DNA from 2 places in the Thermosinus carboxydivorans Nor1 genome. Region 1 is predicted to be linked to the other one. Evidence: a T-box and tRNA genes for the amino acid it is inferred to sense, from the RefSeq annotation. Region 1 holds a T-box; the other holds one or more tRNA genes.

What was found. A T-box is a leader RNA that pairs with one kind of tRNA and senses whether it is charged. The one in region 1 lies ahead of leuS (leucine--tRNA ligase), so its partner is inferred to be a tRNA-Leu.
Region 2: it has a tRNA-Leu gene. The T-box ahead of leuS (leucine--tRNA ligase) is inferred to sense a tRNA for this amino acid. The anticodon was not compared.

The regions. Positions count from the first base shown of each region.
Region 1 is NZ_AAWL01000009.1:23,698-31,023, reverse strand. Features, by position in the region: gene TCARDRAFT_RS07745 (DNA internalization-related competence protein ComEC/Rec2) at 1-759, opposite strand, end outside; gene TCARDRAFT_RS07740 (ComEA family DNA-binding protein) at 768-1,331, opposite strand; gene TCARDRAFT_RS07735 (DMT family transporter) at 1,359-2,291, opposite strand; gene leuS (leucine--tRNA ligase) at 2,393-4,873, opposite strand; T-box leader at 4,927-5,138, opposite strand; gene TCARDRAFT_RS07725 (hypothetical protein) at 5,246-5,638, shown strand; gene TCARDRAFT_RS14595 (HD-GYP domain-containing protein) at 5,668-6,789, opposite strand; gene TCARDRAFT_RS07715 (OsmC family protein) at 6,918-7,326, opposite strand, start outside.
Region 2 is NZ_AAWL01000004.1:102,620-109,945, reverse strand. Features, by position in the region: gene cysK (cysteine synthase A) at 1-787, shown strand, start outside; tRNA gene TCARDRAFT_RS04585 (tRNA-Arg) at 1,058-1,134, shown strand; tRNA gene TCARDRAFT_RS04580 (tRNA-His) at 1,541-1,617, shown strand; tRNA gene TCARDRAFT_RS04575 (tRNA-Gln) at 1,630-1,705, shown strand; tRNA gene TCARDRAFT_RS04570 (tRNA-Lys) at 1,710-1,785, shown strand; tRNA gene TCARDRAFT_RS04565 (tRNA-Leu) at 1,857-1,939, shown strand; gene TCARDRAFT_RS04560 (hypothetical protein) at 2,097-2,285, opposite strand; gene TCARDRAFT_RS16475 (cation:proton antiporter regulatory subunit) at 2,390-2,569, opposite strand; gene TCARDRAFT_RS04555 (potassium channel family protein) at 2,554-3,048, opposite strand; gene TCARDRAFT_RS04550 (TrkH family potassium uptake protein) at 3,080-4,462, opposite strand; gene TCARDRAFT_RS04545 (radical SAM/SPASM domain-containing protein) at 4,938-6,179, opposite strand; gene TCARDRAFT_RS15450 (hypothetical protein) at 6,293-6,556, opposite strand; gene TCARDRAFT_RS04540 (response regulator) at 6,805-7,326, shown strand, end outside.

The DNA of each region.
Region 1 (7,326 bases):
TAAAATATGGATAATGCCTGTTGTGGCGAAGTCGGCAATGACCTCTTTCTTAATTCCCTCATAGCCGCCAAAAACAAGCCCAGTCAGAATCGCCGCGTCGCTGGGGGGCAGTGTGGCGGCGATTTGTCCTTTCAGCGCTTGCCGCCAGGCTTGTAGCCGCCCGTACCAGGATGAAGCCGGCGCCGGTGTAACTATCACTTTGCCGGGGGAAAAGAGTATTGCCGTAATGCCCTGCCGTTTAAGCGCGGCGGCCCAATCAGCGGCGCCAGGATTTTGATAGCCGCGAGGCGCAGCTATTATCCCGGAAACAGTAATCTTGTCGCCATATCCCGCCACTGTCTGGTTAGCCGGCTGACGGACAGTTACGATAATGCCGCCCCTAACCGTTTTATAATCCCGCTCAGTTTGGACCAACTCTGCCGTTAGGCGGTACCGCACTTTCACCTGCTCGTCGCTGACCGGCGTTACGCGCGGCGACTCGGCGACCGTGCCGGATAAGACAACGCTGTTTCCGGCATAGCGGCTGATGTCGTTCGCCGGCAGCATATCGGCATGAAGAAAGCGGATAATACCGGCCACAAAAAACAGTCCGGCCAGCAGCCAGGCCGCGCGGGCGGGGCAGCGGCCCACCTGCCAAGCAGCAGCCAATAGGAGCGCGACAAAGGAAATAACCAGTGCCGGCCAGGGCCAGTTGGCTAAATCAGCTGCCCATATTCCGGCAGCAAACGCGGCAGTTATAAAAAGCGTAACATTCCTCATCGCCCGCGTTACAGAGAAATTTTATCTTTAATTTGATTAAATTTGGCTTCGCCAATTCCCGGAACTTTCTTTACTTCTTCCAGATCCTTAAAACCGCCAATACTTTGGCGATAGTCAATAATGCGCTGGGCCAACGCCGGCCCAATCCCTGGCAGTTTGTCAAGTTCATTTGCGCTGGCCGTGTTAACGTTCACCTTGCCGGCACCGCCGGCCGAGTTAGATCCGCCGGGGCCGGCCGCCAGCACTACTACCGGCACATGAACATGCATTCCATCTTTTAATGGCTGGGCCAGGTTTACCCGGGTACTATCCGCGCCGGCGGCGAGCCCGCCCGCGTAATTCACCGCATCCAATACCCGTCCCCCGGCCGGCATTTTGAAAACACCGGGTTTATTCACCGCACCACTGACGTAAATAACTATTTCGTCAGTCCGTGACTGAGCCGTCACAACCGGTCCGCTGGCGACCGTTTCCGTCACCGTCGTCTTTTGCCAATAATGATAAATACTGCCGGCAACAATCAGAGCTGCCATCAACAAGATAATGACCAGCCGTTTCTGCACCCCGTCCACTTGATCTCCTCCTTGACGGTAATGCAGCTATATTTCTCCAAATTTATCCATATTTCCTCTTTCATCACACGTTTTAGCAACGGCAGTCGAACCCCCTGTTAGTTGAAGGACAAGCACCCCGGCAAGAATAAGCAGACCGCCAAAGCCCTGTATGGCCGTAATTCTTTCTTCCAGCAACAAAGCAGACAACAGCACCGTAATTACCGGTTCAAAAGTACTGATGATCGAAGCATTGGTCGCGCCAATCCGGTACATGCCGGCAAAAAAACCAAGAATACCGATACAAGTAGCAAAAACGGCAATACCCAAAATGGCAAGCCATCCTTGCAGCGAAAGGCTCCATATAAGGGTGCCGCTAAGCATGCCGCCAGCCACAAAGACGACGGCCGCCGCCGTGCAAACGTAGAAAGTGGATACCAGTGGATCGATCCCTTTAAGCAGCCGATTGCCGGCAACAATATAACAGGAATAAACCAGGGCTGAACCAAGGCCAAATGCGGCGCCAGTAGTGTTAAGACCGGTCAAGGACACGCCGAGCACCAGCACGAGACCGGTAAAACAAATAACCAACGCCACCCCCTTTCGCCATCCAAACAACTCGTCTCCGACCAGAAAAGACAAGACACTAACCAATGCAGGGTAAGTATACAAAATTATTCCGGCAAGGCTGGCCGGTAAGTAAAGTACCGTGAGAGCAAATAGCGTTGACATAAGGCCGTAGCCGATACCCCCCAGTAAGCAAAGCTGCACGGCCTGCTTGCCCGTTACCCGAAAGTCAAGGCCGCATAGCCGGATAACGGCCCCAAAAAGAAGAGCGGCAATAGTAAAGCGATAGGCCAAAACCGTGACGGTATTGGCGCCGGCCGCATACGCAAATTTAATAAAGATGGCCAGCGTGGCAAAACCACAGGCCGAAAAAATTATCAGCAGAACCCCGAGTGTCTGTGCATTCAAAGCCATACCTCCTGAAGCGTTGTAAGATACATTATTCGTTACAGGCGGCTAAAATCTCTCCTCCTTAAGGAAAATCGCCGGCTTGGTAAACCAGGCCGGCGAATGTTTTATCTTACAACAATGTTCACCAGTTTTTGCGGCACGCAAATGACCTTCACAATTTGTTTGTCCGCTATCAGCGCTTTTACCCGCTCCTGCGCCAGGGCAATTGCTTCCAGTTCTTTCGCGTCCAATCCGACGGGAACCTTAATTTTTTCCCGTACCTTGCCGTTAATTTGCAAAACGATTTCTACCTCGTCAACCTTGATGGCTTCCGGATCAAAGCTGGGCCATGCCTGCTTATGAACACTGCCCTGGGCAATGGTCTGATTCCAAAGTTCTTCGGTAATATGAGGGGCAAACGGCGCTAGCAGCCGAAGAAGGGCAGAAAGGGCTTCGCGCACCAGGCCGGGATTGGGCGCCGCTGTCTGCTCCCGGAAGGCGTATAACGCGTTTACCAGTTCCATAATGGCGCTGATGGCAGTATTGAAATTGAAGCGCTCCCCAATATCCTCCGTAACTTTTTTAATCGTACTGTGCAGCACCCGCCGTAACTCACGTTCTTCTGGGCCGAGGACCGCGGGGTCATAACTTTCGTCAGCAGCGCCGGCGACAGGCGCGTAGTGATGAACAATCCGCCACAGCCGTCCTAGGAACCGGAAGGCCCCTTCCACACCCTGGTCACTCCACTCCAGGTCTCTTTCCGGCGGGGCGGCAAAGAGAATGAAGAGTCGAGCCGTATCAGCCCCGTATTTGCCGATGATTTCCTCCGGCGACACAACATTGCCTTTGGACTTCGACATTTTGGCGCCGTCCTTGATAACCATGCCCTGGGTCAGCAAATTCTTAAAGGGCTCGTTTACATTAATAAGGCCCGCATCCTTAAGCACCTTGGTAAAGAAGCGCGAATACAATAGATGTAATATGGCATGCTCAATGCCGCCAATATATTGATCCACGGGCATCCAATAATTGGCCTTGGCCGAATTAAAGGCCTCCGTATCGCTGTGCGGGCTGGTATAGCGGTAATAGTACCAAGAAGAACAAATGAAAGTATCCATAGTATCTGTCTCCCGCCGGGCCTTACCGCCGCACTGCGGGCAAGTGCAGTTGACGAATTCTTCCACTTGGGCCAGCGGGGAAACGGCGCCGGTATCAAAGCTGACATTCTCGGGCAGCAGTACCGGCAAATCCTCTGCGGGAACGGGTACTATGCCGCATACAGGGCAGTAAATAATCGGAATAGGCGCGCCCCAATAACGCTGGCGGGATACTAACCAGTCGCGCAACCGGTAGTTGATACGCCGCTTACCCAGTCCTTTTTCCTCCAGCCAGTCGGCGACGGCCGCTTTGCCCGCCTCGTTGTCCAGGCCGGTAAACTGCCCGGAATTAATCATTATCCCTGGACCGTCATAAGCGCCGGTCATGCTTGCCAGATCCAATTCAGCACCCTGGGGCTGGATAACGATGCGTTTGGGCAGATCATATTTGGTCGCGAACTGCCAGTCCCGTTCATCGTGGGCCGGAACACCCATAACGGCTCCCGTGCCGTAATCTACAAGAACATAGTTGGCAATCCAAATAGGCACCTGCTCGCCATTGAAAGGATTAACGGCATAAGCGCCAGTAAACATCCCCTCTTTTTCCGTTTCGGTGGAAGTCCGGTTTATTTCGTTCATATTGCGGATGCGCTCGATAAAGGCACGCACTTCGCGCTCATGAGGCTTGCCGGCAATCAGCTTGTTCACCAGCGGATGCTCGGGGGCCAAGACCACATACGTCACCCCAAAGGCGGTATCATGGCGCGTAGTATAAACCGTGATTTTCTCACCCACTTCAGGAACGTCGAAACTGAATTCAACCCCTTCGCTGCGGCCGATCCAGTTTTCCTGCATAACTTTTACCCGCTCCGGCCAGCCCTTGAGTTCTTTGAGGTCTTCGAGCAGCCGGTCAGCATAGGCGGTAATCTTAAAGAACCATTGTTCAAGCTCTTTTTTGACGACTACGGAATCGCACCGCCAGCACCGTCCGTCTACCACCTGTTCATTGGCAAGTACTGTGTTACAGTCATTGCACCAGTTAACTGCCGCCTTCTTTTTATAAGCCAAACCGCGGTGATAAAAAAGCAAAAACAACCATTGCGTCCAGCGATAATAATCGGGGTGACAGGTCGCAACTTCCCGGTCCCAATCGTAAGAAAGACCGAGCTCCTGCTGCTGCCGCCGCATATTGGCGATATTGTCCCATGTCCATTTCGCGGGATGAATGCCATGTTTGATCGCGGCGTTTTCCGCCGGCATGCCAAAAGCGTCCCACCCCATGGGATGCAGGACATTATAACCTTGCATCATTTTAAAGCGGGCAATCACGTCGCCAATGGAATAATTGCGCACATGGCCCATATGTAAGTGGCCGGAAGGATACGGAAACATTTCAAGTACATAATACTCCGGTTTTTGCCGGTTCATTTCACAGGCAAAAGCTTTTTCCTCAGCCCATACCTTTTGCCATTTTGCTTCAATTTCACGGGGGTTATAGCGTTCGTTCATGCTGACCTCCTGTCTAAACTTTGTATATTAAAAAACGCCCCACGGCTGATGCAGCCAGGGACGAAAATACTTCGCGGTACCACCCTGCTTGGCAGCTATCGCTGCCCGCTCTAGGACCGTTAACGCCGGTCAGCCGTCAGTCGCTAAAGTTCCTTCACGACCGCTCCTCGGCAGTGAGTTCAGCACACCGACAGGTTGGCTCGCATCATCCGCCAACTTTCTGGACTATCTTTATGTGCTTACTACCCTGCGTCTTCGGATTATCGTCTACCATTATATAGCAGCGTAAAACAAAAGTCAACAAAACCACTAGTTTTAAGGGAGTTCTAAGGCGGAAAATCATTCATAAAATGATTGAAGGGGAGGTGGATTATGTATAAGTTAATTATTGGCACCGTCCGGATTACCGTCGCCGATGATAATATCAGCCGCAGCGACGCCATCACCGCGGCCAAAAAGGCAATTGCCGCCGCCAACCAACAGGGCAAACTGCTCAGCCATGTCGAAATTGACTTGGGAGATAGTGGGCTTGAAATCAAGACGACGGAAAAAACCGGCACCAGAGTAACCCGTAAGACGCTAAAACAGAGCATGTTGGACGGCATGCACGCGGCAATCCGCGAAAAACTCTACCCAACCGGGACCTTTGCTCAGAAAGACGTGTGGTATGACGGCGATACCGGGCAGGAATGGCACGGCAGCGAAGTAGAAACGGCTCGCAGCGAACTCCTCGCCAAATTCGCCCAATGGTCAAAAACGATATAAATTATGTAGAAGGCCCGCATTAGCGGGCTTTATTTTTGGGCCCGCCCGGTTTTGACCAAGACCGTAAATGCATCCACCACAACCGGATCAAACTGTCGGCCCTTTTCGCGGATAATATTATCGATGGCTGTATTCACATCTGCTTTTCCCCGGTAAGTCCGTCCCACCGTCATGGCGTCAAAAGCGTCTACTACCGCCAGGATACGGGAGCCAAGCGGAATTTCCTCGCCGCACAGACCGTCCGGATAGCCCTGGCCATCATAACGCTCGTGGTGATGGCGAATAATGGGCGCCGCTGCCTGAAAAGCGGCGATACCCTCCACAATATCGGCGCTGACAATAGGATGACGGCGGATGATCACATAGTCATCCTCGGTCAGGGGTTCCATTTTGCTAAGGATATTGGCGGGAATGACGATCTTGCCGATATCGTGGAGAATTGCCGCCGTGGCCAGCACTTCCATTTCTTCCGGCGATAAGTTAAGAGCCGTCCCCAGCTCCTGCGCCAGGTTGCAGACTGTTTGCGAATGTCCCTGGCCGTAGGGATCCTTCATTTCAAACATATTCACTAAGATTGTAAGCATCTGGCGATAGTCTTGCTCCCGGTTGGCAGCCATCAGGCTTTGCGGCGTCAAATTAAGAATAATCTCCGCGGCATAGTGACACTGTTTGCCCAAAACGGCAGGAATGGCGTAGCGCCGGACAAACTTGCTGCCACCTTTGGCATCATCAAGCCGCTCTTCCTTTACCTGCGTTTCTCTCATAGCCAAAGCTTTCTCGACAAGACATTCCGTAAATGGACACAACAAGTTCGAATTGTGGCACTTCACCGCATCATCGCCGTCAGGCGAAATAAGCTTAGTAAAGCTGTCGTTCACCAATTCGGGTTGTCCTTGTTTAGTGATCAGAGCAGCAAACGGCAACCGCGCCCACAGCTCCCGGTAGACTGCGACTTTTTCCTTTGTCAGCCCCAGTTCGCTCTGCGTATGCACGACATAAAGAGTAATAATTAACAAAGCGCCGGTGTGTAAGAGATAACTGGTGGAACTAATAGTATCGCCGGCGGTAACAGCCATGATAACATGGAGAACTTGGGCCACCGCGAAGATAACGACAAAAATTAGGAGGGGACGATGCAGCCGCATTAGCATTAGGGCACCCCCTAATAATATATTTACTACATTTTATGTAGCTTATATGGCTGCGGCGCATGTCCTAATTAGAGCAGGCGGTGAAAAAACGGGTAAAAAACGGCGCCTTACCAGTGGCCGGGTTAGGATTAAGCCATAAAGCCTGTTTCGGGATAGCGTATACCGTTTACTTCGTAGGCAAACGCAAAGCGGGCATTCATACTGTTGGAAACAGAACAATACTTATCAAGACTGAGGCGAATCGCCTTTTCGACATTGGCCGGCCGCATCTCGCCTTCCAGCTTATAAGTCACTTTGATCGTGGTAAAACGCTTAGGTTCAGTGTCTGCCCGCTCTCCGTCCACCTCAATCGCGAAACGACTGACTTTTTCCCGCATCTTTTCTAAAATCATGACAATATCAATGCCGCTGCAACCGGCTACACCCATTAGCACCATTTCCGTCGGTTTAACGCCTTTGCCTTCACCGCCGGCCTCGATACTGGCATCCATGAGAACACTATGGCCCGACTCACCAGTGGCCGCAAACTTTCGTTGA
Region 2 (7,326 bases), on a different contig from region 1:
CTACGCCATGATCCAGGATGCCGAAGAGCGGGGGCTGCTCCATAAAGACTCGGTCATTATCGAGCCCACTAGCGGCAATACCGGCATCGGCCTGGCCTTTGTCGCCGCGGCCAAAGGCTACCGGCTCATTCTCACCATGCCTGATACTATGAGCGTCGAACGCCGCAGTCTGCTGAAAGCCCTTGGCGCCGAGCTTGTGTTGACGCCGGGCGCGGAGGGGATGAAGGGGGCCATCCGTAAGGCGGAAGAACTGGCGGCCGAATTGCCGAACGCATTTATCCCTCAGCAGTTTCAAAACCCCGCTAACCCCGCTATGCACCGCCGGACGACAGCTGAGGAGATTTGGCGTGACACAGACGGACAAGTTGACATATTTGTCGCCGGTGTTGGTACTGGCGGTACGATTACTGGCGTAGGAGAAGTGCTTAAGGAGCGCAAAAAAGACGTGCGGGTTGTCGCCGTAGAGCCCTACGATTCGCCGGTCTTATCAGGGGGGCAGGCCGGTCCCCACAAGCTTCAGGGAATCGGCGCCGGTTTTGTCCCTCCTATACTCAATACCGGCATTATTGACGGCATTGTTAAAGTAAAAACGGAAGAAGCTTTCGCTACGGCCCGTAAGTTAGCCAAGGCTGAAGGGCTGCTGGTTGGTATCTCCAGCGGCGCCGCTCTCTTTGCCGCTACCGAACTAGCGAAGCAGTCCGAGAATGCGGGCAAAACGATTGTTGTTCTCTTGCCTGATACGGGTGAGCGATATTTGTCTACGCCGCTGTTTCAGTTCGAAGATTGATTATTTAAGGCCCTGCGCTATGCAGGGCTGTTTATTTTAGATGCGAGTTGTACTTATTGGAAACTCGGCGCCATAGACTGTTTCTGTGGATTTTTCCCAGAATAGGAGATGGCGCCTGTTGAAAAGGAACTGCGCGCTGGCAGCTGTAATCCTGTAATTGTGTCGGAACGGCTCGCTGGTTAGTGACAGAAACAGAAATTCCAATTAATAATAAGTTGACAAGATAGGGTAGAACGGCTATAATAAATAACTGTCAACAACATCTGCTGTGACTCCGTAGCTCAGTTGGATAGAGCGTTTGACTACGAATCAAAAGGTCGCAGGTTCGAATCCTGCCGGGGTCGCCACTTCAAGTATAACCGCCAAGATCGGCGGTTTTTTATTTTTGCCGTAGGTAACTATTTTCTTGATTTGCTTGACTGGAGCGCCTACTATTCAGGAGTGTTTTGAAATTATGTTTGGCAGACAACTGGTCAGGCGATGTTATAAGTTTCCGAAGTGTAAGCAAGTCGGCGGATAATGCTGTTTATAAAATGGTGCCCGGCTTTGCATAAGGCCGATATAGCAAAGAAGGCGCTAAAAAGATAGGTTAAACGAACAATTTTGTCGAAAAAAGGTCTTGCGACAAATGGGCAAGTCTGCTATACTTACCGTTGCTGCTACTCGTAGCGGCGCGACGAAAATAATTAAAATTATGCTTGACATAATTGGGTAAGTCTGATAGAATATACTTCGTCGCGAGAAATGATCATGGTGGCTGTGGTGAAGAGGCCAAACACGGCGGATTGTGGCTCCGTTATTCGAGGGTTCGAATCCCTCCAGTCACCCCACAAGTTTTATATAGGGGCGTAGCCAAGTTGGTAAGGCACGGGACTTTGACTCCCGCATGCGTTGGTTCGAGTCCAGCCGCCCCTGCCAGTGTGACCCACTAGCTCAGTTGGTAGAGCACCTGACTTTTAATCAGGGTGTCGATGGTTCGAGTCCATCGTGGGTCACCATTTCTTTGTGTGAGGAAAATTGACAGATATTGGCCGTCTGTGATATGATATTGGCATATCTAAGTTAGTATGCGGGCGTGGCGGAATTGGCAGACGCGACGGACTTAGGATCCGTTGGGCAACCGTGGGGGTTCAAGTCCCTTCGCCCGCACCAATATAAAGAGATAAGGCTTCACGGTATTTTAGTCGTGAAGCCTTTTTTCAATTTGTACAGCAAATAACGATAGCGGCGGCGTTTGGCTAGCCAGTGGCAGTGTTTTACTGGACGCTGCCAAAAAAGCTGCCCATGGGAGGGCAGCTTTTTGGTGTGATTATTCGTAATCGTTGTTGGCGTCAGCTTTGGCGGTCAGGGTGCCATATTCGGATTTACTGGCTTTTTGCTTGCTGGCAGTATTGGTTTTGGAAGTGTCCGACGACGTATATTCGCCATTAACGTCTTGCGTCGCCGTCAGGGTGCCGTACTTGGATTTGCTGGTCTCAAGTTTTTGTTTGTCCGCCATGTGTTAGAAAGACCTCCTTTGTGGATTTGTTTGGGGTCCATTATTTATTTTCGCTTGCAATGACGGACAAATACCTGGAAGTTTTAGCATAAAGACATAAATTATTATTCCAGCTCTTCCAATTTTTGCAGACCACCGTTGCGGCCTACGACAATCAGTACGTCGCCGGCTTGGATTTTTTCACCGGGATTAGGCGGGACAATAATTTGCTCACCACGTTTAATGGCTACGACGTTGGCATCATATTTTTCCCGCAGCCGCGATTCGGCTAGTGTTTTGCCCACCAGGCAGCGGGGAGCGCTGGTTCGATGAGGCTGAGGTCGGGCGACAGTTCGATATAATCAAGGACGTTGGTCGAGACAAGATTGTGCGCTACTCGCTGTCCCATATCCCGTTCGGGATATACTACCCGGTCGGCGCCAATTTTCGCCAGCATTTTGCCGTGCAGTTCATTGCGCGCCTTGGCGACAATATATTTAACTCCCAGGTCTTTTAATAGCAGCGTGGTCAAGACATTCGCCTGGATGTCTTCGCCAATGGCTACGACGACAACATCAAAGTTGCGGATGCCCAGCGCCTTAAGCGAATTCTCGTCGGTTGTATCGGCGATGTAGGTATGAGTAACCTCGTCGGCCACCTGCTGTACCCGTTCCTCCTCGGTATCGATTGCCAGCACTTCATAACCCAGCCGGGAAAGCGTTCGGGCAACACTGGTGCCGAAGCGGCCAAGACCAATAACGGCGAAACTTTTATTCCTTTTCATAAATATATAATACCTCTCTTATGTAACGATATTACCCGATAATAACCCGGCCCTCTGGCAGCTGTAAAGCGCCTTTGCGCGCCCGCAGAGCGATGGCCAGGGCCAGCGTCACCGGTCCCACGCGACCGGCGAACATGGTGAGTATAAGCCAAAGTTTGCCGGCAACTGTCAGTGTCGGCGTGATGCCTGTTGATAAACCAACCGTACCGAAAGCGGAAACAACCTCGAATAAAATGTTCAAAAAGGGCGCCTGCTCAGTCACGGTTAGCGCCAGGGTGACCAATATGACAAGCAGCGCTGACAGAAAGACAACCGTAAAGGCTTTGTAAACGGTAGCTACTGGAATGCGGCGTTGAAAAATTTCAACGTCATTTTTGCCGCTGATTTGGGCGGCGATGGCGAGAACCAATACGCCGAATGTTGACGTTTTAACCCCGCCGCCGGTTGAGGCCGGTGAAGCGCCGATAAACATTAATATGATTAGAAAAAACAGGGTGCCGCTTTCCAGCTTACCAATATCGAGAGTGTTGTAGCCGGCGGTGCGGGGGGTCACGGACTGAAAGTAGCTGGCGAGGAGTTTGCCTTGCCAGCTTAGGCCGCCGAGGGTGTCGGGGTTATTCCATTCCAGCAGGGAAATTACCGCCGCCCCGAAGATGATAAGAAAAGCGGATACGGTTAGTACAAGTTTGGTGTGGAGCGAAAACTTGCTGAAACGGCGGTTGTCCCACACGTCGGCAATGACAGTGAAGCCGATGCCGCCAAGAATGATGAGCAGGGTAATGACGATATTGACGGTTAAGTCGTCCACATAACCGGTCAGACTGCGAAAGTCGCCAAACAAGTCAAAGCCGGCGTTACAAAAGGCGGAAACGGCGTGCCAGTACCCGTAGTAGATACCTCGCGGACCGTAATCGGCAAACCAGCGGATGGCGAGAATGGTCCCGCCGATCAGTTCAATGATGAACGTGGTCTTCATGACATAGATCATCAGGCGCACCACGCCGGCCATTGTGAGCTGATTGAGCGCTTCCTGCATGATGAGCCGCTCGCGGAGCTGAATTTTTTTGCCGATCAGCAGCGCTATCAAGGTGGCCATAGACATGATGCCCAAGCCACCTATCTGAATTAAAGTGATAATGACCAGTTGCCCGAATAATGACCAGTGGCTACCGGTGTCTACCACCACCAGACCGGTAACACATACGGCGGAAGTGGCGGTAAAGAGAGCGTCAACGAACGGAGTGGGTTTACCGCTGGTCGACGCCAGGGGGGAGGTCAGCAGCAGGGCGCCGACGAAGATTAAGCCGGCAAACCCCAGTACCAGCACCTGGTATGGGGTCAGCCGCCATTTCGCTATGTCTAGCAGGTCGTCGGTTCTTGGGTCAATACTCAAAATTATTCCCCCATCAAACATGGATTGGTGAATGGAAAAATAACTCGTCATAATCGGGGCCTATCCGCTCATTTTAATATTCCTCCGTACTTTGTGAAATATAAAAAGCCGGCGCGAACGAAGTGCTAACCCTCTGGCCTAGCGCCCCACGCACCGGCTTGCAAACTCGCGGGACCAAATCCCCGTAGCTTGTCGCCAGACATGCTGCGACTATAGTCTTGACGGTTCTTTAGTTAATACCACAATATCCACGATATGCCCTGTCGAGCGGCCTAAGGCCAATCGGGCAGAGACTATAATGCAAGCAAAAAGAAAGACCGCAGCGGTTATATTGCCGTAGCTAATTTGGTCTTGTAGTCTCGTGCAGTCTAAATAGATTATAGCGCAACGATGGCAGAAAGAAAGTTCTGTTTTAAAGGGCAAAGACACTGTTTTAGGTAGCGACGGGCGGAAAATAAAAAAAAAGCAGGCCCGTCGCTCCTTTTGACGCAATTCCTCACTCTTTAATCGTTTTCCAGTTTCCGGTATAAGGATTATAGTCGCAATCATTTGAGCAGGCGAGCCAACGTTTGGCGGTATCGCTTCCCTGGGCCAGCGGACGGCAATCGGTGCAGGCGTAGCGATATTCGCAGTCCTGGCACTTTTCCACTTGGTCCTTAGTGGTGCGCCAGCATTGCTCAAGTTTTTGACCTGCCAGGATGGTAGCCAGTGATTGGCGGAGAATATTGCCGCATAGCTGGTCGCGTGCGAAAATGCAGGGAATGACGTCACCGGCGGCGGTAATGGCAATTTTGCCGGCTAAACAAGAGTGATAGCACTGGGCCCGGAAAAAGCTTTCCTCATCGGTGAAAAAGGGCGGTCTGATGGGAGGCTTTTGGTATTTGTCCGGTAGCAGCTTGCTATTGTCACCGCGGCCGGTGGGGCGAACGACGTCAGGCGGCGTCACTTCCACGCCTAATTCTTCGCATAGTTTCATAATGTTTTCAGCTTCTTCCTCATTGGCCTTCATGATAATGGAAGCGATGCGCAAAGGTACACCGGCGGCCAACAGTTTACGGACGGCGGCCATCGTCTGATTGAAGCTGCCGGGGTTTAAGGTGACGCGGTCATGGACGGCAGCATTGGCGGCGTAAATGGTCGTGGCAATATTGATTTGGTTGTCTTTAACAAACTTTATACAGTCGTCGTCAATGAGGGTGGCGTTCGTAAAAATTTCAATGAATTCATAGCCGTCCTGGCGGGCGCGCTGGGCTAACTCTTGCCATCGGGGGTAGAGCAGCGGCTCGCCGCCGATAAACTGAATGGCCGTGGCGCCGGCCTGCCGGGCTTCGGTGATAAGGGACAGCCAGCGGTCGTGGGGCACGGCGTCGTAGCCGGCACAGGGGCCGCTGGTAGCGTAGCAGTGCAGGCAACGGTTATTGCAGCTCGCGGTAAGTTCCAGCCAGACAAATTCCAGCTTGGGCGGCGCGACTTGAGGCGGCGCCGGACGCTCGGCCGGTTGGCTCAGGTAAAACGAGCCCAGACCCATGGCCGTTAGCTTGTCGAGAAAAGCCAGCTGCGGCTTGTTTTCCGGCAAAGCGAGGTCGAGCAGATCTTCCAGGGCACTATTTTCGCAGGCAAAGAGAAAATCAACGGCACCTTTATTGATAGAATGCACCTTGCCGGTCTGCAGGTTGTAGATGGCGCCGCGCTTGGCCCCGCGGACAAGGTAGCAGTAGGGGTGAAGGCGATAATACAAAGAACTGTCCTCCTTTAGCGCATTTTTCTACATCATATGCGGCGGCGCCAGTAGGGGTGCGGAGAGAAAAAAGGCGCCGCTTGCGGCGCAGGGAGAAAGGGGAATATGAAGTTTTAAAAAGGAAGGCAGCCATAGCCCCAGTAATAGGGACGGCAGCTGTAACCTCCCCAGAAGTAAGGACGACAGCCATACCACCAGTAGCGGGGACGGCAGGCAAAACGAGGGCGGCAATTGCCTAGTATAAAGCCTAGACCAATTCCCAACCCGAAGAAAGGAACGCATTGGCGCTCACCGGCGCGCATTGCCTCCTCTTCGTCCCAATTCCAGTCATCAATTTCAGGGACATCCCAAGGAGGGCGCTTTCTTTTATCAGCCACTGCCTAATTTCACCTCCCCGATTTTGCGGGTGGTTACCCGTTCTAGTTACATAATATGCACAAGGGTAAAATAGGGTGAAGATTTTAACACAGCGCAGGCAAAACGCCATTTTCGCGCAAAAAAAAAACATCCTGGCAATGACGCGGCGATGCCCTGATGGAATTTTATTTTACTTGGACGAAAACTGAAGGGGTTTGTCGAATTTTATTGAATAACTAAGGGAAGTGGTCCGAGGGAGACGTGACTTATGAACGTGTCTTTTGTTGTGGTCGATGACGATGTTAGTGTCCGCAAAATTATTCAGCACATAATTAACGAATATGAGCTTGGCAAAGTAGTAGCGGAATGCGGCGACGGAATTGCCGCAGAAAAAATTATCCGCGATGTGCGGCCACATATCGCCCTGGTGGATTTGCTGTTGCCTAAGCAGGACGGTATTGAGCTGATAAGAAAGTTAGCGGCCGACCGGCTGGATACATCATTTATTATGATCTCTCAGGTTAATAGTGAACCCATGATTACCAGGGCGTATGAATGCGGCATTGAATTTTTTATTCACAAGCCCATTAACGTTCTTGAAGTTGTATCGGTCATTAACCGGGTAAAAGAAAGTCGCCGGCTAAGGCAGTTCGTTTCCATCATTCAGCAGACGGCTTCGCAATATTCCGTAGCTTTAAAGTCGGCGGAGCAGCCGAAAAATAATTTAAAGACCAATGTGTACCGGATATTTTCCGATATCGGGATTATTGGCGAAGCCGGCGCGAAAGAT